DNA from 3 places in the Shewanella sp. LZH-2 genome. Region 3 is predicted to be linked to each of the others. Evidence: predicted binding sites of a transcription regulator. Region 3 holds the regulator's gene; each other region holds the start of a gene.
The links. Region 3 encodes sigma-54, which starts transcription at its own class of promoters, with help from an activator protein. Its sites were predicted from a motif close to GTTGGCACGNNNNTNGNNT; they were not measured.
Positions count from the first base shown of each region.

Region 1: the regulator sigma-54 is predicted to act here: its motif matches at 3,995-4,013, upstream of JM642_RS06490 (FlgO family outer membrane protein).
Region 2: the regulator sigma-54 is predicted to act here: its motif matches at 3,755-3,773, upstream of JM642_RS17920 (TorF family putative porin).

Region 1 covers NZ_CP069350.1:1,434,688-1,442,755, forward strand. The annotation lists gene JM642_RS06465 (N-acetylneuraminate synthase family protein) at 1-822, opposite strand, end outside; gene JM642_RS06470 (hypothetical protein) at 890-1,171, opposite strand; gene JM642_RS06475 (6-hydroxymethylpterin diphosphokinase MptE-like protein) at 1,171-2,496, opposite strand; tRNA gene JM642_RS06480 (tRNA-Arg) at 2,544-2,619, opposite strand; gene JM642_RS06485 (flagellar assembly protein FlgT) at 2,675-3,850, opposite strand; gene JM642_RS06490 (FlgO family outer membrane protein) at 4,129-4,761, shown strand; gene JM642_RS06495 (LPP20 family lipoprotein) at 4,758-5,207, shown strand; gene JM642_RS06500 (flagellar protein FlgN) at 5,330-5,755, opposite strand; gene flgM (flagellar biosynthesis anti-sigma factor FlgM) at 5,758-6,084, opposite strand; gene flgA (flagellar basal body P-ring formation chaperone FlgA) at 6,159-6,866, opposite strand; gene JM642_RS06515 (chemotaxis protein CheV) at 7,072-7,992, shown strand.
Region 2 covers NZ_CP069350.1:4,073,432-4,081,499, forward strand. The annotation lists gene JM642_RS17890 (IS110 family transposase) at 1-610, shown strand, start outside; gene JM642_RS17895 (hypothetical protein) at 947-1,261, shown strand; gene JM642_RS17900 (DUF4240 domain-containing protein) at 1,268-1,777, opposite strand; gene JM642_RS17905 (hypothetical protein) at 1,903-2,286, shown strand; gene JM642_RS17910 (response regulator) at 2,359-3,156, shown strand; gene JM642_RS17915 (HU family DNA-binding protein) at 3,253-3,576, shown strand; gene JM642_RS17920 (TorF family putative porin) at 3,865-4,557, shown strand; gene rimK (30S ribosomal protein S6--L-glutamate ligase) at 4,603-5,508, opposite strand; gene JM642_RS17930 (GGDEF domain-containing response regulator) at 5,659-7,380, opposite strand; gene JM642_RS17935 (response regulator) at 7,390-7,824, opposite strand; gene JM642_RS17940 (CHASE domain-containing protein) at 7,821-8,068, opposite strand, start outside.
Region 3 covers NZ_CP069350.1:796,087-804,154, reverse strand. The annotation lists gene mlaF (phospholipid ABC transporter ATP-binding protein MlaF) at 1-666, opposite strand, end outside; gene JM642_RS03680 (KpsF/GutQ family sugar-phosphate isomerase) at 1,236-2,213, shown strand; gene kdsC (3-deoxy-manno-octulosonate-8-phosphatase KdsC) at 2,213-2,764, shown strand; gene lptC (LPS export ABC transporter periplasmic protein LptC) at 2,761-3,321, shown strand; gene lptA (lipopolysaccharide transport periplasmic protein LptA) at 3,308-3,859, shown strand; gene lptB (LPS export ABC transporter ATP-binding protein) at 3,856-4,587, shown strand; gene JM642_RS03655 (RNA polymerase factor sigma-54) at 4,694-6,169, shown strand; gene hpf (ribosome hibernation promoting factor) at 6,198-6,485, shown strand; gene ptsN (PTS IIA-like nitrogen regulatory protein PtsN) at 6,488-6,931, shown strand; gene rapZ (RNase adapter RapZ) at 6,928-7,782, shown strand; gene JM642_RS03635 (HPr family phosphocarrier protein) at 7,769-8,044, shown strand.

The sequences.
Region 1 (8,068 bases), 640 kb from region 3:
ATCTTGCGGATCGGCTCGCCATTCTCTATCTGAGGCTTCGCTGGCAACAAATTGTTTTACTGGGTTTCCATCAATGACAGTTGCAAGTTTGACTCCCTGAATTACCGTTGCAATTTGTTGTGGTAACCAGCAATGACCAGCAGCGTATTCATCGCCTGTTTCATCTAAATCTAAATGGAACTCGACAACATCGGCTTCCCATCTGTGTACGGCTCGATTAATGACAGCACTGGAAACAGTATGATCAGACCATCCAACTTTAACTTGGTAACGATTTCTAAAACTACCTAAAACGGCTAAGTTACATTCACGTTCTGGGGTTGGATATGCAGAAACACAGTGCAGTAAGGTAATGTCACTGGCACCATTTTCTTTCAAGGTTTTTAACGCGTGATCGATTTCTTCTATCGTGGCCATGCCCGCTGAAATCACAACTGGTTTTCCTGTTTTCGCGCAGGCCGCGAGTAGGTTGTCCCAAAGTAATTCATAGGATGCGATCTTGTAGAAATTCACAAAGGGTTCAAGCTCTGCTACCGCGTCGAGATAAAACGGGGTACAAGAAAACTGAATACCGTATTCATCGCAGGATTGCTTGAGTTGGGGCAGAAAACTGACGGGCAACTCCCATTGTTTACGCTTACGATGCATTTCACTCTTAGATAGAATCTCAGGTGCAAACAGTTCTTCAATTTTAAACAGTTGAAACTTAACGGCATCGCAACCTATGTCAGCAGCTGTTTTGATAAATTCTATGCAACGCTGTAAGTCTCTATGATGGTTACTAGAAACTTCGGCGATAAAGACAGGGGAATGTTTAGTCATAGTGGCTCACACAATGGTGTTGATAACGTATTAACGGCAAATGACAGGGAAGCTTTAAATTAGTGTTTTAGCGACTGACAAGGGCAATGAGCTCATACTCTAAGTAATCAGCAAGATTAAGCCAATCGTGTTGCTCCTGAGCTTGTAGCATTGGCGCCAGCATTTGCTGAAACGAGGGTAATTGCATCAGCTCGGGGTGATGTTTCTCTATTGAATCGAGACATAAACGAAATTCCACTGATGCCTGAGCTTCCTTGCCTAAACGGAAGGAGTGGGCCGCTTGGCAAAGCATGTCTTCAAGGGACTGTTTTGGTGAAGGTTTTGGCGAATTATGTGGTTTAGACGACATTAAATCAGCTCCTTATATTGCGAACCGCGGATCTTCGCGCCCGATAAACTGGCTTGGTAAAACTTCACCTGTGGATGTTTAGCAATATAGCGTTCTAAATGTCGTAAATAAGCGCGAAGATTTAGATCAGTTGCAATCCGTTGACCTTTACCATTAATCAACCAATGTTTTGCTTCTCTCACCTTTTGTATCACAGCTTCAACCCATATTTTTTCAGATTTGTCCTTGCTTTCAAATGGATAATCATTCCAAAAAGCATGACTTTTATTATTGCAGTAACAAAAGTCACAGCCTAATAGTGTGATTTCCTTAGCATGTAACTTAACGGCTAAATCAATTGCTGGGTGAATCACACTGCCATTTGTAAACAGTCTCAGCTTGGGGTTCAGCTGGGCCATGCTGTCGTAAATTTTACTTGTGCCATAAGCCACAAATCTTGGCCCTAGCCAATGGGCTAATACTTCGGGGGCTACCCGAGGAAAATACACAAGATTGATTTCTTGGGTTTCTGACAAAGGCAAATGATAGGAGGATATTAAACCGTCAATACAGACCACGATATCAGGCTTAATCTGATGATGAAGTAAGCCACGTAAAGCCGTATCCGCAGCAATCAACAAGGGTTTCGATGGGCTTAAACTCAGTTGCTTAAGATAAGCATAATGTTCTTCTAAAGACGGACCTGAGCCTATAACAATTGCTTTGTATGGATTGTAGCTTTTCGTTAAATGGGCAGCATCAGGATCGTTGGTAATAAAAACCTGATTATCGGCAAAGCGCTTAAGGATCTCAGGATCATCGATTTGATGGTGTCGATTGGTGAAATCACGATTAAGCTCCATCACCAAGAGATCCCTCAGTGTGGCATTGTCATCACTGACGAGATTGAGATCTGGGGTAATGGCAACATTCGGAAATTGCAGCGTGGCACTGGGCATCGCATTTAATAGCACATTCGGATGACTGAGCCATTCCCTTTGATCGGTGTAACAAAGCAGTAATGCGAATACGGCTAAGTTTAAAATGCAAACTTCGATTTTTTGATATTGCGGATTATCCGTTAATAGACTCGGCACATCACCCATACCCACGCCATAAACCGTGACTTGGTGAACATTTGAGGGAAGGGTACTAATAAACAGCTGTGCTTCAGCGATACGGTCATGGCGACTGCTGAGCTGAATACCATTAACACTGATAGTTTGGTTTTGGCCTTGAACTAAGTGCGCATCAAGATGGTCAATTGATTGGCTTTTTATCGCAGCAGCCACAATTGGCCAGCGTTTAGCAATAATACTCAGATTAGTGGCAAATAGTTCAGTCATTCCGTTTCCTCGGAAGCTTTCGTGTTGATATTACCGACATCACTATCTGGTCTCTCCACAGGGACTCGAACCCCGATCGGCCGCTTAGGAGGCGGCTGCTCTATCCTGTTGAGCTATGAAGAGACGCTGGTGATTATACTGGTTTTATCTTTGATTAAAAGGCTTATGATTTAGTTGCTTAAATCTTAAGCGCGATGTCGTTTATCTGTACATTGTAAACCGCATTTTGGTCAACGAGTACGGCTGTTGCACTTTCTTCACTCACTTGTTCAATTTGCACTGTTGCTCGGCTTTTGGTAGCAATGGCACGCATTTCATTGAGTCTATCCGGTAAATTGCGTTGTAACACCACTTGGAACTTATCACCAACTCGAATGCCATGTTTTCGGCCTAGGTTGAGAATAATCCGATCTCCTTGACGACTGACAACTTGCCCAAGTAGTGGTCTACAGTTGAGCGTGTTATCAATATCGCGAGTCGCTTCTTGCAGCAGTTGGCTGATATTTTTGCCGTAGGATGAACGCCAAAATCTATCACTATTGGGGGCAACAATGGCTTGTTCCTCAAATTCCCACCGAGCCGATGTGCTGTAGGTTTTGTTCCATACTTCTTCACCGCTAATGCCGTGATAGAGGCTAAGCTTTAATTGGAACTGCCTTTGTGGCGCTTCATCCCACCATCCCATAAAGGTGGCTTGTACTGGCTCGGTTGAAATATCAATAATTTGCGGTAGTAAAATGTATTGGCTATCGGTAATTTCACTCAGCCAACTCGGAAGTCTATAGCCGCGGATATCGACCAGTTCTTGTGCGATATCGAGTCTTTCTTTGGCATGGATATGGCTGTATCCAGTTGATGAGTAGCCATCAATACTGTTACCGAGTCTTTCGGAGATGACTTCTTCAAATCCTGATAATTGGCCGTAGCGTAATTGTGCTCGATCTTTTATTTGGGCTTGGGGAATAAGGATCGCGGCTTTTAATTGGCCCGTAGGGCATTGTTGTGTTGGGTCATCATTTAGATCGAGCCTGAGCGACACATAAATTTTATTCCCTTGAATGCGTTCACTTACTAACTGAATACTAATCGCTTGAGCGTTACGATTAATGGCGAAGCTGTCTTGCGTGAGATTGCCGTTGGTGGTTTGTTGTTCACTGGATATTTGGATCCCGGTGCTGAGGGTGGCATAGCTAACCGCTTGATTGATGGCTTCTTCCCGCGCTTGGGCGATGTTGCCATTAGTGATGATTGCTTCACCACTGGCTTCGACCCATTCTGCTTGCGCTTGATTAGCTTGAAGTGCGGCCAGCAGTAGGCTGCTAATGATGAGCAAGTGCTTTCTGAGTATGTTCATTAATAAGCCCTTCAGGTCAATTGTGCCAATCAGTTGAGTCAGTTTAATGGCGGTTTTATTGGCTGTAAAAGCAAGTTTCGTGCCTAATTTATGAAATATACCCAAACCATCTGAAGTTGCTGAATAGGTATAGAGGGTAAAGTTATTGGCACTGTTGTCGATAATCAGGTGAGTTAATCAAGGATTGTATTTTGACTTGGTCTAATATTTGCAATCTTTTTGACTAAAGATTGCGGCTCGCTTTGAGGCGCATTGATATCGATAATGAGGTTATTCCCATGCTAAAGCGTGCGTTCATTCCCCTGGCTCTTTTGGCGCTGATTGGGTGTGCGACTAAACCCGTTGTGCCGCCAAAACCTAGCCTAGTTGATGGCAATGGTTTGCCGCCGACAGCGGTGATTAATCATTTAGCGCAGCGTATTGTGACTGAGCTAGTCAAGCAAAATGATGCATTGCGTCCTGATCAACCTATTGTTGTAACTACACCAGTATTAGTTGGCGACATGACGAGTACGAATGCGGTTGCGCTGCAATTGCAGCAGGGACTCATGGCATCGTTGCACAGTTTTCAATTTAATGTGGTGGAGTTAAATCTCGCTGATGGACTGCGTGTTACTGGTGAGGGCGATTTTATTTTGACGCGTGACTGGCAAAAATTGTCTACTAATTTGCCTGTTGACCATATTGTGGTATCCACGATGAGCCCGACGACCAATGGCTTAGCCATTAATACTCGAATCGTTACCTTAAGTAACAACCGAGTGGTGTCAGCTTCACAGACCTTTGTTACACAAAAAGAATTAAGCAATTATATGCAGCCCTCTGAGCAAGTGATCTCCCACGATGGGATTTTATATCGTCAGTCGGCTCCCGGTATGAATGAAGTGCGTGTATTAGGAGATGGAAAATGAAACGCTACCTGTTGGTGATTGCGGCGCTTCTACTGACAAGTTGTGCCTCTAGAGACAAGTATGTACAGTGGGAAGATGTTCCTCCATCTAGCTTCCCTAAACTAACGGCCATTGGTTATGCCCCGTTAGCGACTCAACCAGCGAAAGAGCAATCTCAAAGAATGTTGATGGCGATGCAAGCATCCAAAATTGTGGCTTACCGTGAGCTAGCTGAACAAGTATATGGTCAAAAGATCACCGCTAACAGCAGTGTCAGTGATTGGATGCTAACCGATGATAATGTTAAAGCTTCAGTCACTGGGGTGATCCGCGGCGCAAGAGTAGTTAAAAGTTATCCCGCAGGTGAGCATTATGTTACTGAGTTAGAACTTGATTTTTCTAAGGTATGGCAAATCTATCAACAGCAGAGTCGGCCACAGAGAATTAAAGAAGTCACTTACTTTTAAGGTGTCATCTCCTATCAACCAGAAGACAAGCATGAGATGGTTTGGGTACAGATAATCGATAAACAAAAACCGCGCTTACTAAGCGCGGTTTTTGTTTGAAATCCGTTTGTACTTATAACACCTTACGCTTTTAGATCATTGCCTAAGCTTGAGATTGTTGAGGTTTTACCTTTATCGTTATACGTCAGCGTGGTGGCATTTCGGCTCGCCTGCAAGGCTTGAGCAAAGCGGTTTAGGCTTGCAAGATTCATCTCGATCAAACTAGCATTTTGCGCGTTGAGATCTTTGCATTCCGCGAGAGCCTCTTTAACCACTGCCATTTTATCGGATAGCTCAACTTGCTCCGTGAGTAAGGCTTTATCGCTGTGACTAGCCAGCAAGTCATCATTTGCTTTAAGGGCTTGTAGACATGTTGATTTTTGCTCAGCAAGCGACAAAAGCAAATCGGCGTTTTGGTCAACCAAAGCGCCTTTTTCCTTAAGAATAATTTGTTTAAGAACAGCCAAATGGGCGTGTTGTTGATCTACCAGTTTAGCTATTTCTGTCATAGTTACTCTTTATTAAGCTCATTTAATTCTGCTTCGAAGCTGGCAATATTTGCAGCCAACTTTTCGGGATCAATTTTATAACGACCTTCGGCAATGGCTTGTTTTATTTCGGCCACTTTCTTTTGGTCGACTTCAGGTAGGCTGGCCATTTTGGTTTGAGCTCCTTGTAACTGTTGAGCTTGAGCCGTAATGACAACAGAGTCACCTTTTAGTTGAGTTGATTTAGCCGCTACCTGAGAGGTTTTCTCGCTTTCGCTGCTTTGTTTAGTGCTGTTTGAACGGACTTGTGCGGCCGCTCCGGCGTTAAATTTGCTAATATCAATTGCCATTTTAGGCTCCAGCGTCATGTATACGGATTTCTTAACTGGGGTATCGGCAGCTTATCGAAAAGCTTTAGCTTATTTTACATTCTAACTTCTACTTCGCCAATCTCCGTAATTATGGCATCTAGCTCTTTGTTAGAACTGCTATTTTTGATTCGAATTTGGTCGCCGATATTACCATCTTGCAGCGCCTCTCCCACAGTTTTTAGTACGAAGTTATTTGAACGCACATAAATCGACACTGTGTCATTTTTACAGACAAAGCAAAGGTTGTTCGCAAAAATAGGATAATTTTTCGCGACTCGGCGTTTAACTCTAACGCCTGTAAGCTGATTAGTATCGCTAAATTGCATACCACGCAAACTATTTTGGTCAACATAGCGGATCTCGACCTGTGAAGGACTGATTAATTCACCTGGCGCTAAGGTTTCGGTTGCGACCACAACAGGAAAAAGAATGTCTACTCTAACAGACATAAAAATCTGCCAAGGGTAGGCGAGATCGGGGGTATCACAACTGACTTTTATGGTGTTATTACGGCTAATTTCGCGTTCTGAAGCTAATTCGACCCTTATTGGTGATGTGCACTGTGCTGGCAGCATTCGGTTATCGACCGTTTGTGGATTAATGTCGACTTTCGCATTTGCAGGTACAGCAATCTTTTCATTAATAAGGGCTTTAGCTAATTCGGATATCGCCGATACGCTAGGTATCACGGGTTCAGCCTTAGCTGTCGTGGATAGAAAAAGTGCGAAAATACTCAAAAAATAGACTAAATTTACTTTCATAATGAAGAGACTAGCTTGTAACGCCAGAATACACCTATACTTTTATCAAGCGTGAAACTGTTCAATGCTTCTTTCTTAGATTTTTGGTGTCAGAAGTTTGACTTAGTTTCAACTATGTTTATCGATAACAAGACGTAAGCAATTAATATGCCTATACTCAAACGAGTTTTAGGGCCGTACATAAACAGAACAACAAGGCAGAGTTATGTCGAGTATTCTTGATTCAGTCAACAAACGAACCCAACTCGTAGGTCAAAACCGGCTAGAACTATTGCTATTTAAGTTAAATGGTCGTCAACGGTTTGGGATAAACGTATTTAAAGTGAAAGAGGTTTTGCAATGCCCGCCATTAACAACATTGCCTAAACTCAATCCTTACGTCAAAGGAGTTGCCCATATTCGCGGCACAACTATTTCTGTTATCGATCTGAGTGCGGCAACGGGAGGGCGTCCGTTAGCGAGCACTGAAAATTGCTTTATCATCATTTCGGAATATAACCGTAGTGTGCAGGGGTTCTTGGTTAGTTCTGTTGAACGTATTATCAACATGAACTGGGAAGCTATTATGCCGCCACCGCAAGGTGCTGGGCGTTATTCCTATTTAACCGCGGTTACCGAGATTGAAGGTGAGTTGGTTGAAATCTTGGATGTTGAAAAGATTTTAGATGAAATCTCACCTGTCAAAACGGCTATTAGTGAAGAGGTTAATGAGCAACTTACTCTCGATAGAAGTCAGCATTACCATATTATGGTGATTGATGATTCTGCGGTGGCACGCAAGCAAATTATTCGGTCGTTAGAGTCGTTAAATTTACAAATTGACACGGCAAAAGATGGTCGTGAGGCACTTGATAAGCTCAAGGCCATTGCAAGTGAAATGAATAACGTTGCCGATGAAATTCCACTCATTATCTCCGATATTGAGATGCCCGAAATGGATGGTTATACCTTAACGGCTGAGATCCGTGATGATCCTAAGCTTAAAAATATCAAGGTGGTACTGCACACCTCATTAAGCGGTGTCTTTAACCAAGCCATGGTACAAAAGGTTGGTGCCAATGACTTTATCGCAAAATTTAACCCTGACGAATTAGCTGCGGCAGTGAACAAGCATTTAAGTTTGTAGTGAGAGTGTGGGTTAGTGCCTAGTTGAGCTTTACGCTATAATCTAGCCCTTATTACATGATTGTTGTGCACTTATT
Region 2 (8,068 bases), 1.4 Mb from region 3:
CAACCAAGTGCGAGGCATGTTAGCTGAATACGGCATCGTGATAGCCAAAAGTAAATCGGCTTTTAAAGTACAGTTTCCTGAGATTTTGACTAACGAAACCAATGCGCTGACTACCAAAGGTCGAACAATTTTTTATCAGTTATATGAAGAGTTTACAGATATAGAAAGACGGCTTAAGGATTGTGATACCCAAGTACTCACTGAAACGAAAAACAATGTGATTTGCCAGCGTTTAGAGACTATCCCAGGTATTGGTCCCGTCACCGCTACGGCCTTTTATGCGGCTGCTGGAGAGGGTAAAGACTTCAGTAATGGTAGACACTTTTCAGCTTGGTGTGGCTTGGTTCCCAAGCAACACAGCAGCGGAGGTAAAGATAACCTCCTTGGGATAAGCAAGCGGGGAAATGCGTATTTACGTACCCTGTTTATTCACGGCGCCAGAGCGGTGTTGCAGCACAGTTGTCATAAACAGGATAAATTTAGCTGCTGGGCAATACAGTTAGCAGAGCGCCGAGGTTTTAATCGAGCCTGTGTGGCCGTCGCCAATAAACTCGCGAGAATGGCATGGGTTATCGCGGCGCGTGAGGAAGAGTATCGGCTTCCAGTATAGTACTGAATAGATTCAATAAACGTGAATAATTAACCAACCAGCAAGTTGCTAAGACACTTGATTTGATGATGAGACAGTCAGACTGATCTACTAAAAACCTTAGTCGGGCATAGGCTCATTACGAAGCCGCAGGGATGATAAGGACTGTAGAAGCAGATATCCATCAGGGCCAGAGGGATCCCTCAATAACAGGCCGGATATATGGGTGCAATGAACTCTTCTCAAAATCGTTATCGAATGTCTTGCAAACCGGATGGGGCCATATATGCACGATGAAAGCCAAACGACGATTTAAAAACCAACCGAGTTCTGGTGATTTTAATTTGGAGTTTATCTATGAAGCTAAAAACGGCCCCCATACGCCATGTAGTGATAACAAAGTTTACCTTATGCACTCTGCTCACACTCAGCACACTGATTAGTTTATCCAGCCATGCTGCGACACTGACGGCCGAACAGCAACAAGCAGTAAAATCGCACTTCGATAAACTGGCTCAGTCACAGCAAGTTGCAGAGCAACGCCTGACTGAGCAGCTCGATCAAGAATTTACCCGCCAATTAGCACAGGAGGAGCATCAGTTCATGCGCCAAACGTGTACCCAATACGGCATGACCTTCGACGTTACCAGTAACGCATGTTTGCGCTCTTAGGGCGAATTAAAACGGAAAACGCGCACTAAGCTCAGGATATTGCTGTCTTAAGTCTTTGGGTTTAGTGCTAAATTTTTTGCCTACGGGAGTCGCTTTACCCGAAGGCATAAAAGGCAACTCTTTACCCGTTCGGTCTTCGTATAATTGCCCTGCAATAAGATCGTAATCTTCAATAAAGGGATAGGCATAACCATCCTTTTCTGGCCATGCGGTTAACTTCGCTAACGAATCAGGCTGGGCAATCACGGCCTCATAACGGGCTTGTCCAAGTGAAATCAGAAACGCGCGAAATTCGGCAAAGGCATAATCAGAATCACACCCCGTAATGATATAAGCCGCCCCCCAAACCGACCATAAATAACTTCGGCGCATCTGTTGACCAAACAGCTTATCAAAGACTTTTAGCTCTTCATCACTCAGTTTACTCAGTTTCAGCTTTAATGCCTCAACCAAAGACTCTTGGGATTGCGCTGGTTCACTGCGGGTCACTAAGTCCCAAAATTCTACTTCTGTCATCACTTAACCTAATGTTTAATACCCAAGCAAAGGCGTATTCTACATGATAATACGGTTATGCTGGACTCAGTTCTGGGCTTTTCCTACACTTGCTCCACTTCACATTAGCCAGTAACCCTAACTTTATGCCTAAACGCCTAATCCTATTGATAACCCTTTATACTCTGTTTGCCATTGTTGCCCTGCTACGTGCGGTTGCCACGGGTTCATTCGATCTCTTTAGCTTAGGTGTATTGCCCGTGTTGTTTGGCATACTGACACAAGCACCTTGGTCTAGCTTAGTGCTCAAAATTTATATTGGATTACAAACCTTAGGCCTGTCAGCACTTGGGGTTACTGCCATTATCGCCTATCAGATTACACCTCAAGACGTTAAAGTGGTGGTAGAGGGTCATAACATCCCGATGTTACCGCTGGTGCTGTCTATCATTGCCCTGCTATTAGTGCAGTACTGGATCGCATTTTCACGGGTAACCCGTGATTATTTAACCGCAAAATTGAAAGCTTGATTTAATATGTTGCGAAGCAGTTATTTCTCGCCTAAGTTAACGCCTTTCTAAAAAGCCCAATAGCTTGTGACTATGACTCATTTATCGCCTAACGAATTATCGATGCTTATTATTGAGCCATCGGAAACCCAGCGCCGCATTATCATCAAGCGCTTACAACAAGAAGGCATTGTTAGCATCGAAAATGCTGCCAATATTGAAGAGGCTAAAGGACTCATTGCTCGACACAAACCCGATCTCATTGCCAGTGCAATGCATTTTGAAGATGGAACAGCGACCGAGTTTTTGAACTACCTGCGCAGCAAAAGTGAATATAAAGATATTCAATTTATGCTGATCTCAAGTGAATGTCGCCGTGAACAATTGGAGATTTTCCGCCAGTCTGGCGTAGTCGCCATTCTGCCAAAACCTTTTAATGCCGAACACTTAGGCAAGGCGCTAAATGCGACCATCGATTTGCTCAGCCACGATGAACTCGACTTAAGCCACTTCGATGTGCACGATGTACGCGTGCTTGTGGTTGATGACAGTCGCATGGCACGTAATGTGATCAAGCGAACTATTGGTAATTTGGGGATAAAACTGATTACCGAAGTAGAAGATGGTGCGCAAGCCATTGAGTTAATGCGTCATAATATGTTTGATTTAATTATCACTGATTACAATATGCCCAGCGTTGATGGACTGGCATTAACGCAATTTATCCGCAATGAAAGTCAACAATCCCACGTGCCTATTTTAATGGTCTCGTCTGAGGCTAACGATACACATTTAAGTAATGTATCTCAGGCAGGGGTGAATGCCCTATGCGACAAGCCGTTCGAACCCAAATTGGTTAAGCAACTCTTATATCAGTTGCTCGAAGAATAAAACCTAAGTCACGAATGGCGCAAATACCCTCCAATTTTGTTACTTCGATGACACAAGCCCGCAGCAAAGGGCTTTCCAACGCTTTAACCTTGTGGCATGTTAGGCTCGCTGACTTACATAAATCTACGGAAAGAAGAGACAATAAAAATGAACAAAACTGAACTTATCGCCAAAATTGCAGAAAATGCCGATATCACTAAAGCTGAAGCAGCACGAGCATTGAAATCTTTCGAAGCGGCGATTACTGAATCAATGAAAAACGGTGACAAAATCTCTATCGTCGGATTTGGCTCCTTTGAAACAGCGACTCGTGCAGCTCGTACTGGTCGTAACCCACAAACGGGCAAAGAAATCCAAATTGCGGAAGCGACTGTACCTAAGTTTAAAGCGGGTAAAACCCTGCGTGATAGTGTGAACTAATTCGCTCGACATTGATTTTATAAAACGCCTCCTCTGTGAGGCGTTTTTTTGCCCTCACGAAAGTATGAAAGATGATTTTTTGCACAAGCACAGTGCAGCATCTGCTCCATTTCTGAGCAATAAAAAACATTTTTTTAACAAGGTTTTTTTAAACAATTGTTTTTAAAACGATTAAAATAATGGCATGTGATTAGCAACTCCCTTATCAGAAAAAACCATGATGCACCAATGCCGCCGTATTTAAGTGGCATGAGTGAATCGATAAATAAGTCAATCGAGGGGATGAGTATGAGAAAATCACTGTACAGCGTTTTGGCATTATCGACGGGATTATTACTAACCACTAACGTCTTTGCGGCGGTATCCGGCAATATTGGCGGCACATCAAACTATCTATGGCGCGGAGTGACTCAAACCAATGATGCGGTGGCGATCCAAGGCGGTCTTGACTACAATCATGACTCAGGATTTTATGCGGGTACGTGGGCATCAAATGTCGATTTTGGCAATGACACTAGCTACGAGTTAGACCTCTATGCTGGTTACGGTGGCAACATCACCGACGATCTCAGCTATGATTTTGGCTATCTCTATTATGCCTACCCCGATGCCGAAGGCAGCATCGATTTTGGTGAGCTCCACGGGGCTATTACCTGGAAGTGGGTCGAACTCAGTTATTCCCACGTGATCAATGCGGGTGATGACGTAGCGGCGGAACCACTCGATAACAAAGATATGAGTTATCTTGCCGCCACAGCATCTTTCCCTTTAACCGAGAAACTTAGCCTGTCATTCCACTATGGCTACTCCACGGGCGATGTGGTTGAAGCTTGGTTTGGTGAGGATAACTATGCCGATTACAACGTAACACTTAGTGCAGATACCAGCATGGGCACAGTCTCTTTTATGGTATCAGATACTGATCTGGCTGATGACGATGCTAAAATCGCTTTAGGTTACTCCTATAGCTTTGATTTATAAAATAAAGAACTAAGAAACACGCCGCGTTAATCGCGGCGTATTTTATTAAGCGATCACCGCCCGATTCGACTTACGTGCTAACACCATTTTCTCAATATATTCCACAATAGGCTCAGTTACCGAAATACCCGTAGTTTGCTCAATACCTTCGATACCGGGAGCTGAGTTCACCTCAAGGATCAACGGGCCACGATTCGAACGTAAAATATCCACGCCTGCAACGACTAATCCCATCGCTTTAACAGCGGCAACGGCCATCTTGCGCTCTTCTGGCGTAATTTTCACTTTTTCACCACAGCCGCCTAAGTGTAAGTTTGAACGAAAATCGCCCTCTGGCCCCTGACGCTTCATCGAGGCCACCACTTTATCACCCACCACAAAACAGCGAATATCACTGCCGTTGGACTCTTGAATATACTCTTGCACCAAAATATTGGCTTTGAGCCCTAAAAAGGCTTCAATCACGCTCTCAGCGGCGGTTTTCGTTTCCGCTAATACCACCCCAATCCCCTGCGTACCTTCGAGTAACTTGATCACTAAAGGAGCACCGCCCACCATATTAATGAGATCAGGAATATCATTGGGTTTATTGGCAAATCCAGTGATAGGCATACCAATGCCTTTGCGTGAAAGTAATTGCAGAGCACGTAACTTATCCCGCGAGCGTGCTATCGAAATTGAATCGTTGGCGGCAAATACACCCATCATTTCAAACTGGCGCACCACAGCGCAGCCATAAAAGGTCACACTGGCATGAATACGCGGAATAATGGCATCAAACCCTGTTAATTCTTCTCCCTGATAATGAATGCTAGGTTTAACGGAATTAATATTCATGTAGCAATTCAAGGTATTAATCACCACAGCCTCATGACCACGGCTTTCGCAGGCGGCCACTAAACGGCGGGTGGAATACAATTCTGGAAACTGAGATAAAATACCGATTTTCATTACTAAATGACCAAATTAAACACAGTGATTGAAGCTCTGAGCACATTGCATCAGAAAGGGGCGCTGATATTTGTCTATTGCTCAGTGTAAAGCAAGAAAATATTCCTCACCAGACGAAAACCTAAGCCTTAGTCAAACGTAAGATAATCTTCACAATTTAGTGACTAACGGTGTAATGAACCTTGCTTCAAATTCGCTTGCCTCTAGAGGACGAGAAAAGAAGTATCCCTGTAATAGATTGCAGTGTCTTACTGTACAAAACTCCGCTTGCTCGATGGTTTCAATTCCCTCGGCAACAGAGGTGACGTTAAAGCCATAGGCAAAGTTAAGCAACGCTGTGAGTAAACGAGTGTCCTTTTCGTCCTTATCGTAAGAAGCAATAAAACTTTTATCGATTTTTAACACGCTGATGGGGAACAACTTTATATGTTCAAGGGATGAAAATCCGGTACCAAAATCGTCCAACGCAAATCGCACTCCAAGTTGGGCTATTTTATCGAGGATCTTGGCATGTTCATGGGGTTCTTCAATCAAACAGTTTTCGGTAATTTCCAACTCAAGTGCACTGGGCGCTAGTCCTGTCACATTAAGAACATGGGCGATTTTCTCATATAAGTTGATATGCCCAATTTGAGATGCAGATAAGTTCACGGCAATGGTAAAGCGATGCGCTGTTGGAGCTAATTGGCTCAGCCAATATTGGGCCTGTCGGCAAGCTTCATACAATACCCAGTCACCGATTTCTTCCATTAACCCAATGTCTTCCGCTATGGGCAAAAATTGGTCAGGAGAAATCAAACCATCTTCGGGATGCTGCCAACGAATTAACGCTTCCATTCCCACCATATGGTGTGTTTGCGCGTCAACTTGCACCTGATAATAAACCTTAAACTGATTCTGCCTTAAGGCCATTTTTAAGCTGGACTCGATATGATTGCGGTAGCGGACTTCTTTATCTAGCGCCTCGGAATAAAACTGGATCTGATTGCGCCCCATTTTCTTAGCACGATACATGGCGATATCGGCGCATTTCATTAACTCAGAGCTATCGGAGGCGGCTTCATTATAAAATGCCACGCCAATACTGGCGCCAATCATCACATCGTTATCTCCAAGGCAAAACACTTCTTCAAAAGCTTTAAGTAGACGGTTAGCCACTATCATGGGGAAATATTTGTAGTCATTGTCAGTCACTAACACCACAAATTCATCCCCGCCTAAACGAGCAATGACATCACCATCCCGTAATACGGCACTGAGTCTCGATGCGACTTTCACCAACAAAATATCACCTGTCTGGTGACCTAACGTGTCATTAATCGCTTTAAAATCATCAAGATCAAGTAAAATCACGGCTAAAAAATCATTACTGCGTTTTGCTCTTGCAATGGCGCGATTTAAACACAGCTCAAATCCATAACGATTCATCAATTTGGTGAGTGAATCGTGCTCCGCCAGTTCTTTCAGTTTTTGATGGCTATGTCGTAGGGCAAGTGCCATTGAGGCGCGCTGTTTAGCGTAACGAATTGAACGACTCAGGATTCTTGAGTTAACTTCATCTTTAAGTAAGAAATCTTGGGCACCTAACTCAATACAACGCTGAGCGAGTTTTTCATCTTCGTAACGGCTCAACATCACCACCACAGTTTGATCTTGAGTCATAGAATTGAGCTTGATAAGCACTTCTAAGCCATTAGCATCGGGCAATAGGTAATCGAGTAGAATCCCGTCAAAATGACGCTCCAAGGCAAGATTCAATCCATCAAAAGCACAGTTTGCCTCAACCACATTAAAAGCTAACTTGGACTGTCGTAGCGCTCGAATAATAGCGGTTCTATCAACTTCATCATCATCGATAAGTAGTAAATCCATATACACATCCTATACGCTTGGAAGCTCAACGATGCGCCAGTAGCCTTCCAACATATTAAAAATATTGTGGAAACCATCTTTAATATCTGTTTTAACCATGTAACCAGCCACATGGTGACGGTAGGCTCTCATCCGATCTTCATCGGTACTAGAAGTCGTCAGCATAAACACAACGGAAGAAGACAACGTCGGATCAGAACGAATATGTTCAAGAAATTCAAAACCATTCATTCTGGGCATATTGAGATCGAGCAAGATCAAGTATGACCCCTTGATAGCGTTGGTATGCGTCAGAATTGAAAGTGCTTCAAGCCCATCCCTCGCGCGCACAAGAGGATTAAGCAAACGCAGTTGCTTCATCGCCCTCTGCACCGCCATATAATCCACATCATCATCATCAACTAACAGAATGGTCACTTGTTTATAGTCATGGCTATTACTCATACCGCCTCCTTGTTGACTATGTGCATCGGCCAGCTAAACCTAAAGCAACAACCTCGCCCCGCTGATTCAAGTAGAATTTCTCCCCCTAGACTTTCAACCGTCTTTTTGACAAGCGACAATCCCAAACCGCTTCCCTCGACTTCATCTCTTGGTCTAAGAGTTTGAAACATTTCAAATACTTTCTGGTGAAACGGGGCAGAAATTCCAGGTCCATCATCAATCACGCTAAACCAGTAATAGTGGC
Region 3 (8,068 bases):
TTTTTTATCTGCAACCACATACACATAATCTGCAATCCCGAGCACTTCATCCACATCGTGGGACACCACAACCGAGGTTAAATTAAGTGCATCGGAAAGTTCGCGGATAAGCTTAACCAGCACGCCCATAGAAATAGGGTCTTGTCCGGCAAAGGGTTCATCGTACATGACCATTTCTGGCTCAAGGGCTATCGCCCGAGCTAAGGCAGCGCGGCGCTGCATCCCACCGGATAACTCGCTGGGCATCATTTGCGCGGCGCCCCGCAGCCCAACGGCCTCAAGTTTCATCAGCACGATAGTCCGAATAATCTCTTCGGGCAGGCCTGAATGTTCACGCAGCGCAAAGGCAACGTTATCGAAGACGTTAATATCGGTGAATAATGCGCCACTTTGAAACAACATACTCATGCGCTTGCGCAGTTCGAATAATTCGCTACGGCTCGCCGCATGCACATCCTGTCCATCGAACAACACTTGGCCGCTATCGGGTGTTAATTGGCCGCCGATAAGCTTGAGCAAGGTGGTCTTACCTATACCACTCGGTCCCATAATGGCGGTGACTTTGCCCCTAGGGATAGACAGGCTAATATCTTCATATATGACACGCTGGCCACGGCGAAAGCCCAAATGACGGATCTCAACCAACGGCGTTTGTTCTTGAGTCATGCTTGATTCCGATATTTGAAAAGAGGTGGCCTACGCTTCCTGCCCAGACCAATCGAAGAGCCGCAAATTGTACGTAATTGCGCTTTAACCTACAACAGAATCGACACTATCGTCCTGCGATACTTTCAATTTGCCTCATTTCCAGCGAGAATGCGCCCTAAGTTTTCGCTCTGTGAAGCTAAAGTGTTACTTAATGTTTTCACCTGTGTTGATAAATTAGCAAAATGGTTTTGTAAACGGTCAAGACATAAGCTAATTGATACAAAGATAATGTGAGTACAACTTAACTTAAAAACGCTATTGAGTTCTGCAATTAAGCATCAAACTGGCCATCATAGTTACCTTACTCACTGCGGGTGGCAAAAGGGAAATACCAAAGACGATGATATTGCTCAAGGCATTCAATGGCTAAACGATATATTCTGCCCTAATGCCTAGGCGCAGAGCTTAAACAATAGCATGCGACTCAAAGTAACAAGCCGTTAATTTTATCATCTTTATCGCGTACCAAATTGTGCTATTCCAATCCCAGACGGGGCGACAAAGACAATGCAAGAAGAGAGATAGACATGGTAGACCAATCACAATTGCGCCAGTGGGGCTGTAAAGTCATCGATATTGAAAAATCGGCCCTCGACAATCTTTATCAATATGTCGATTCCGTTGAATTCGCCCAAGCCTGCGAGTTAATCCTCAACTGCACCGGCAAAGTCATCGTGATGGGGATGGGGAAATCTGGCCATATTGGTAATAAAATCTCTGCTACCCTCGCCAGCACTGGCACCCCTGCCTTCTTTGTGCATCCAGGCGAAGCCAGCCATGGCGACTTAGGCGTACTCTCTGATAATGATATTATCCTCGCCATTTCGAACTCGGGTGAATCGAGCGAAATCCTCGCACTGATGCCTGTTATCCAACGTAAAGCCATTCCCGTGATTGCTATGACTGGCAAACCAGAGTCCACGATGGCACGTTTGGCCAAAATTCATTTATGTATTGAAGTGCCTGAAGAAGCCTGTCCGCTCGGGCTTGCGCCAACCTCGAGCACCACCGCAACCTTAGTGATGGGTGATGCGATGGCCATTGCGCTGCTGCAAGCCAAAGGCTTTACTCGGGAAGACTTTGCCATGTCTCACCCAGGCGGTGCCCTAGGGCGTAAGCTACTGTTAAAAGTCAGTAATGTCATGCATAGCGGCGATGACTTACCACTCGTCAAACACGATATCTGTATTACCGATGCCCTGTATGAAATATCCAAGAAGGGCCTAGGCATGACGGCGGTGATCGATGAACAAAACAAACTCGTGGGTATTTTTACCGACGGCGACCTACGCCGCGTTATCGATGCCCAAGTCAACCTACGCACCACGCCTATCGCCGATGTGATGACGCGAAACTGTGTCACAATTACTGAAAACGTCTTGGCAGCACAGGCGCTGCAAGTGATGGACTCAAAAAATATCAACGGCCTGATAGTGATAGATAAAGACAATCATCCTGTCGGTGCGCTCAATATGCTCGATATGGTTAAAGCGGGAGTCATTTAATGCCACAGCAAGGATTTTACGGCCCGATCAGCGATGATGTGTGGCAAAGAGCGCAAAAAATTAAACTGCTGATCTGCGATGTGGACGGGGTATTTTCTGACGGCCGCATTTATTTAAGCAACTCGGGTGAAGAGCTCAAAGCCTTCCATACCCGCGATGGTTATGGTGTGCGTTCATTATTGACCAGTGGCTTTAATCTGGCCGTGATAACAGGCCGCCAGTCTAAAATTGTTGAAAACCGCATGACGGCCCTCGGTGTAACCCATATTTATCAAGGTGTGGATAATAAATTTGTCCCCTATGAAGAACTGCTGTCGCTCTACAATGTCACACCAGAAGAAGTTGCCTATATCGGTGATGATATTGTCGACCTGCCAGTGATGAATGTCGTCGGTCTTGCCGTCTGTGTCGCCGATGGACATCCCTATGTGCGCCAACACGCCCATTTTGTGACCCAGTTAAATGGTGGTCATGGTGCGCTCAGAGAGCTGACAGATCTGTTACTTCTGAGTCAAAACAAATTTACCTCAGCCCATGGGATGAGCATATGAGTCGTGTGACCCTCGCCATTATTGCTTTTTTTGGTACTGCACTCGTGCTGTATTGGCAGGTCCAACAAAAACGCGGTGGCGATACCGATAGCAGCCTGAACGATTCAAACCGACCCGACTACATTATCGAAGATCTGCGCAGCATCGAGTTTAACGAGCAAGGACAAGTCAATAGTCGCGTCACGGCAAAGCACATGGAACACTATGAGCTTAAAAACCAAACCGACTTTATTCAGCCTGTCTATCTTGTGTATCCCGACCAAGGTAAAGCAAAATGGCAGATCAGAGCCGATCAAGGTCGACTCAACAAAGATACTGGCAAGGTTGTATTAGAAAATAATGTTATTATCGATGCCATCAGCCCTGGTGAACCGATACAAACCTTGTCCACCAGTTTTTTAGAACTCGATCTCAACACAATGATAATGACCTCTGACCGCATCATTTACGTCACAGGGAAAGATTTTAATATTCAAGGGCAAGGCCTTTATGCCGACCTTAACGCGCAGGAAGTGCAATTGACCAGTCAGGTAGTAGGAACCTATGAAGCAAAATAACATATTACTTGCCAGCCTAATGCTAATGATAAGCATGAATGCCTTCGCCAAGATCGGTGACTTACAGCAAGAAGTGAAAATTAAAGCCGTCAGTCAAACTGCGGACATTAAAAACAATCAGATCATTTTCTTCGGCCCCGTTGAAGTTGTTCAAGGCTCAATTAAAATCCATGCGGATCAACTCCGTGCATTTTCTGTCGAAGGCGAAAATAGTAAAGTCTTACTGGCTACAGGAAATCCAGCAACCTACAGCCAAATCCTTGATGATGGCCGCCCTGCATCTGCTAGCGCCAAAGAGATTCGCTATGAAATGGCCACTCGGACGTTGACCCTAACTGGTACAGCGACCCTAGACCAAGCGGGTAGTCAAGTTACAGGCAATTTAATTCGTTACGATATTATTCAGCAAAAACTGATCGCCGAAAGTAGCGGCAATGGTGATGATCGCGTAATTACCATTATTCAACCTGATAATTATCAGGAAGAACTCAAAAATACACCAACAGATAAACCTGTGAAAAAACAGGATTCTAAATGACCCAAATCACCTTAAAAGCACAGAATCTCGCCAAGAGTTATAAAAGCCGCCAGGTTGTCAAAGATGTCAGCCTGACAGTAAAAACGGGTCAAGTCGTCGGTCTACTCGGCCCTAACGGTGCGGGTAAAACCACCACCTTTTACATGGTCGTGGGCTTAGTTAAAAGCGATAAAGGCCATATCTTTATCGACGATGATGATTTAACCGCCGATCCTATGCATCTGCGTGCCCGCAAAGGTATTGGTTACCTACCACAGGAAGCGAGTATCTTTCGTAAATTAACCGTACACGACAACATCATGGCGGTACTGCAAACCCGTAAAGAGCTCAATAGTGACCAGCGCGAAGAAGCACTAGAGCAACTGCTAGAAGAGTTCCATATCACCCATATTCGTGACAGCCAAGGCATGTCCTTATCGGGCGGTGAACGTCGACGCGTCGAAATTGCCCGCGCCTTAGCGGCCAACCCCAAGTTTATTCTGCTTGATGAGCCCTTTGCGGGCGTTGATCCGATCTCCGTTATCGATATCAAGAAAATTATCGAGCAGCTTAAAAGCCGAGGCCTTGGTGTACTGATCACTGACCACAATGTGCGCGAGACCTTAGACGTCTGTGAACATGCTTACATTGTGAGTCACGGTAATCTTATTGCCGAGGGCACACCCGCAGAGATCTTAGACAATCAGCAAGTTAGGGCTGTGTACTTAGGTGAACAATTCAGGCTATAGTTACTAAAACAAAGCTAATAAGCCTTGAATTTGAGAGCGCTAGGCTCCATCCATATGATATCAAGCGACCTAAACTCACAATAATAACCTAGGGATCAGCGGTAACATGAAAGCGTCACTCCAGCTCAAACTGGGTCAACAGTTAACCATGACGCCACAACTTCAGCAGGCCATTCGCCTGCTGCAACTGTCGTCATTGGAACTGCAACAAGAAATCCAGCAAGCCTTAGACTCTAATCCTCTTCTCGAGCTGGAAGAGGAGCAATTTGACGCGCCTAGCGAACGTAAGCAAGATATCGCCGATACCGACTTTAGCGAAACGACTGCCCAGCCACAGGAACAAGATAATTCCACCGTGGACATTGCCGAGTCGCTGACCAAAGAATCTCTGCCCGAAGAGTTACCCATGGATACCACTTGGGATGAAGTCTTTACCGCATCGCCAAACTCAGGTTCTGGCGCCAGCCGTGAAGATGACATGCCCTTCCAAGGGGAAACTAGCGAGGGGTTGTACGAACATTTAGAATGGCAAAAAAACCTCACGCCCTTCTCTGAAACCGATTTAGCCATTGCCACCGCGATTATTGATGCCATCGACGATCAAGGTTATCTCACTCAAAGCACTGAAGATATCCTCGAAGCCATGGGCAATCCCGAGATTGAACTCGACGAAGTTGAAGCCGTGCTCAAGCGTATTCAACACTTCGACCCCGTTGGTGTCGCGGCAAGGGATTTAAGCGAATGTTTACTGATCCAGCTATCTCATTTTTCGCCTGATACCCCTCACATCGAAAACGCCCGCATGCTGATCAAAGATCATTTAGATCTGATCGCCGCTCGCGACTTTAGGCTGTTAATGCGTAAGACCAAACTGAAAGAGGACGAGTTAAGGGACAGTATTGCGCTGATCCAAACCTTGAACCCTCGTCCCGGTTTACTCATCACCCCTGTCGATGAAGAATATGTGATCCCCGATGTATCGGTGTCGAAGAAAAACGGCCGTTGGGTGGTCGAATTAAACCCTGACTGCATGCCAAAAATCAACGTAAATCAGCAATATGCAGCAATGGCCCGAAGTTCAAAAAATCAAGCTGATAGCCAATTTATTCGTGGCCATCTGCAAGAAGCCAAGTGGTTTATTAAAAGCCTTGAAAGCCGTAACGAAACACTGCTCAAGGTGGCAAACTGCATAGTGCAATACCAACAGGGTTTCTTCGAATACGGTGAAGAAGCCATGAAACCTATGGTCCTAAACGATATCGCCGAGGCGGTAGAGATGCATGAGTCCACCATTTCACGGGTGACCACACAAAAATACATGCATACCCCAAAAGGACTTTTTGAACTAAAATATTTCTTCTCAAGCCACGTCGGGACGGATGATGGCGGTGAGTGCTCATCCACAGCAATCAGAGCTTTCATTAAGAAACTGGTTGCAGCGGAAAACCAGAAAAAACCATTAAGCGACAGCAAGATGGCTCAACTTCTGGCAGAACAGGGAATTAACGTTGCGCGCAGAACCATTGCGAAGTACCGAGAAGCGATGCTTATTCCCCCTTCCAATCAGCGTAAAAGTTTATAGCCTATTGTGAGTATCGGAGGACGTTTCTATGCAAATAAACCTAAGTGGACACCATATCGAGATTACTGAATCGTTACGGGCATATGTTGAGGAAAAGTTTTCAAAACTTGAACGTCATTTCGAACAGATCAATAATGTGCACGTTGTGCTCAATGTTGAGAAAATGCAACAGATTGCCGAAGCGAGAATCAACCTCACCGGTGGTGAAGTCTTCGCGACTTCAGAGCATGCAGATATGTATGCTGCCATAGACGTCCTGATTGATAAACTTGATCGTCAGGTTATTAAACACAAAGAGAAGTTAACAAAACACTAGCAATGGAACTTCGTACCATACTGCGGCCGGAGTGCACAACCTGCGCCACTCCGGGCAGTAAGAAAAAGGTACTGGAACTCATCAGCGACTTAGCCGCTGCCCAGTACCCCACCCTCTCATCTCAAGAGATCTTCGAAAGCCTCGTGGCGCGCGAAAAGATGGGTAGCACAGGTATAGGTAACGGTATCGCCATTCCACATGGTCGATTAACCGATATAACACAACCCATAGCGATATTGATAAAATGTGAGGAGCCGATAGCCTTTGATGCTATCGATAAACAACCCGTCGATATTTTATTTGCACTACTCGTGCCTGCCGACCAATGTCAGCAGCACCTAAGTACCTTGTCATGCATGGCTGAAAAGCTCAGTGACAAGCAAATATTAAAACAATTGCGCAAGACGCATGATGAAACGGAACTCTATCAGGTAATCATTGGATGAAACTGGTCATAGTGTCAGGGCGTTCAGGCTCAGGCAAATCGGTCGCACTTAGAGTGCTTGAAGATCTCGGCTACTATTGTGTCGATAATTTGCCTTTGCCTTTGATTGGCAGTTTGCTTGAACAGCTCAAAGGCAGTAACGATCTCGTTGCTATCAGTGTTGACGTGCGCAATTTACCAGAGCAAGACAAAGTGCTGGTTAAACAGCTTGCCAGCCTGCCTACGGGCACTGAACTCACCAGCTTCTTCTTAAACTCCAGCGATAAAGTGTTGCTCAAACGCTACAGTGAAACGCGGCGCTTACATCCCTTATCGAAGAGCCGAGTGTCACTGCAAGAAGCCATCAAGCTTGAAGGCAAATTGCTCGAGCCCCTGTCACAGCAGATGGATCACTATATAGATACCTCGAATCTGAATATCTATGAACTCAGCGACCAAGTGCGGCAAATACTCCTTGGCAGTGTCGATAAGGAACTGGTGATCAACTTCGAGTCCTTCGGTTTTAAGCATGGTATGCCGACCGAAGCTGACTTTATGTTTGATGTGCGCTTTTTGCCAAATCCCCATTGGGAACCGGAACTTAGACCTCTCACCGGTTTAGATGAACCCGTAGCGGAGTTTTTAAATCGCCAGCCACTGGTGAATAAGTTCATCTGGCAAATCGAGAATTTGCTCGAAACCTGGTTGCCCCATTTAGAGCGCAATAATCGTAGCTATCTGACGATTGCGATTGGTTGCACAGGTGGCCAACACCGCTCAGTCTATGTAGCCGAGCAACTAGCTAAACGTTTTAGTAATGGCAAACATAAAGTCAATGCGCGCCATCGAGAGTTGAGCCATGCCAAAACTTGAGCGCCAAGTCACCATCTGCAATAAACTCGGCTTACATGCCCGTGCCGCCACAAAGCTCGTGGTATTAGCCTCTGAGTTTGATGCCAGCATTACGCTGATCCAAGGTGAAAAACAGGCCTCTGCCGCCAGTGTATTGGGTCTACTCATGCTCGAGACGGGCATGGGTAAAACCATCACCCTCATCGCCGAAGGCCCGGATGCCGAGCCTGCACTTAATGCCATTTGTGCCCTTATCGACGCTAAGTTTGACGAAGCCTGCTGATGGTATCATCTCGATGATCCCTGC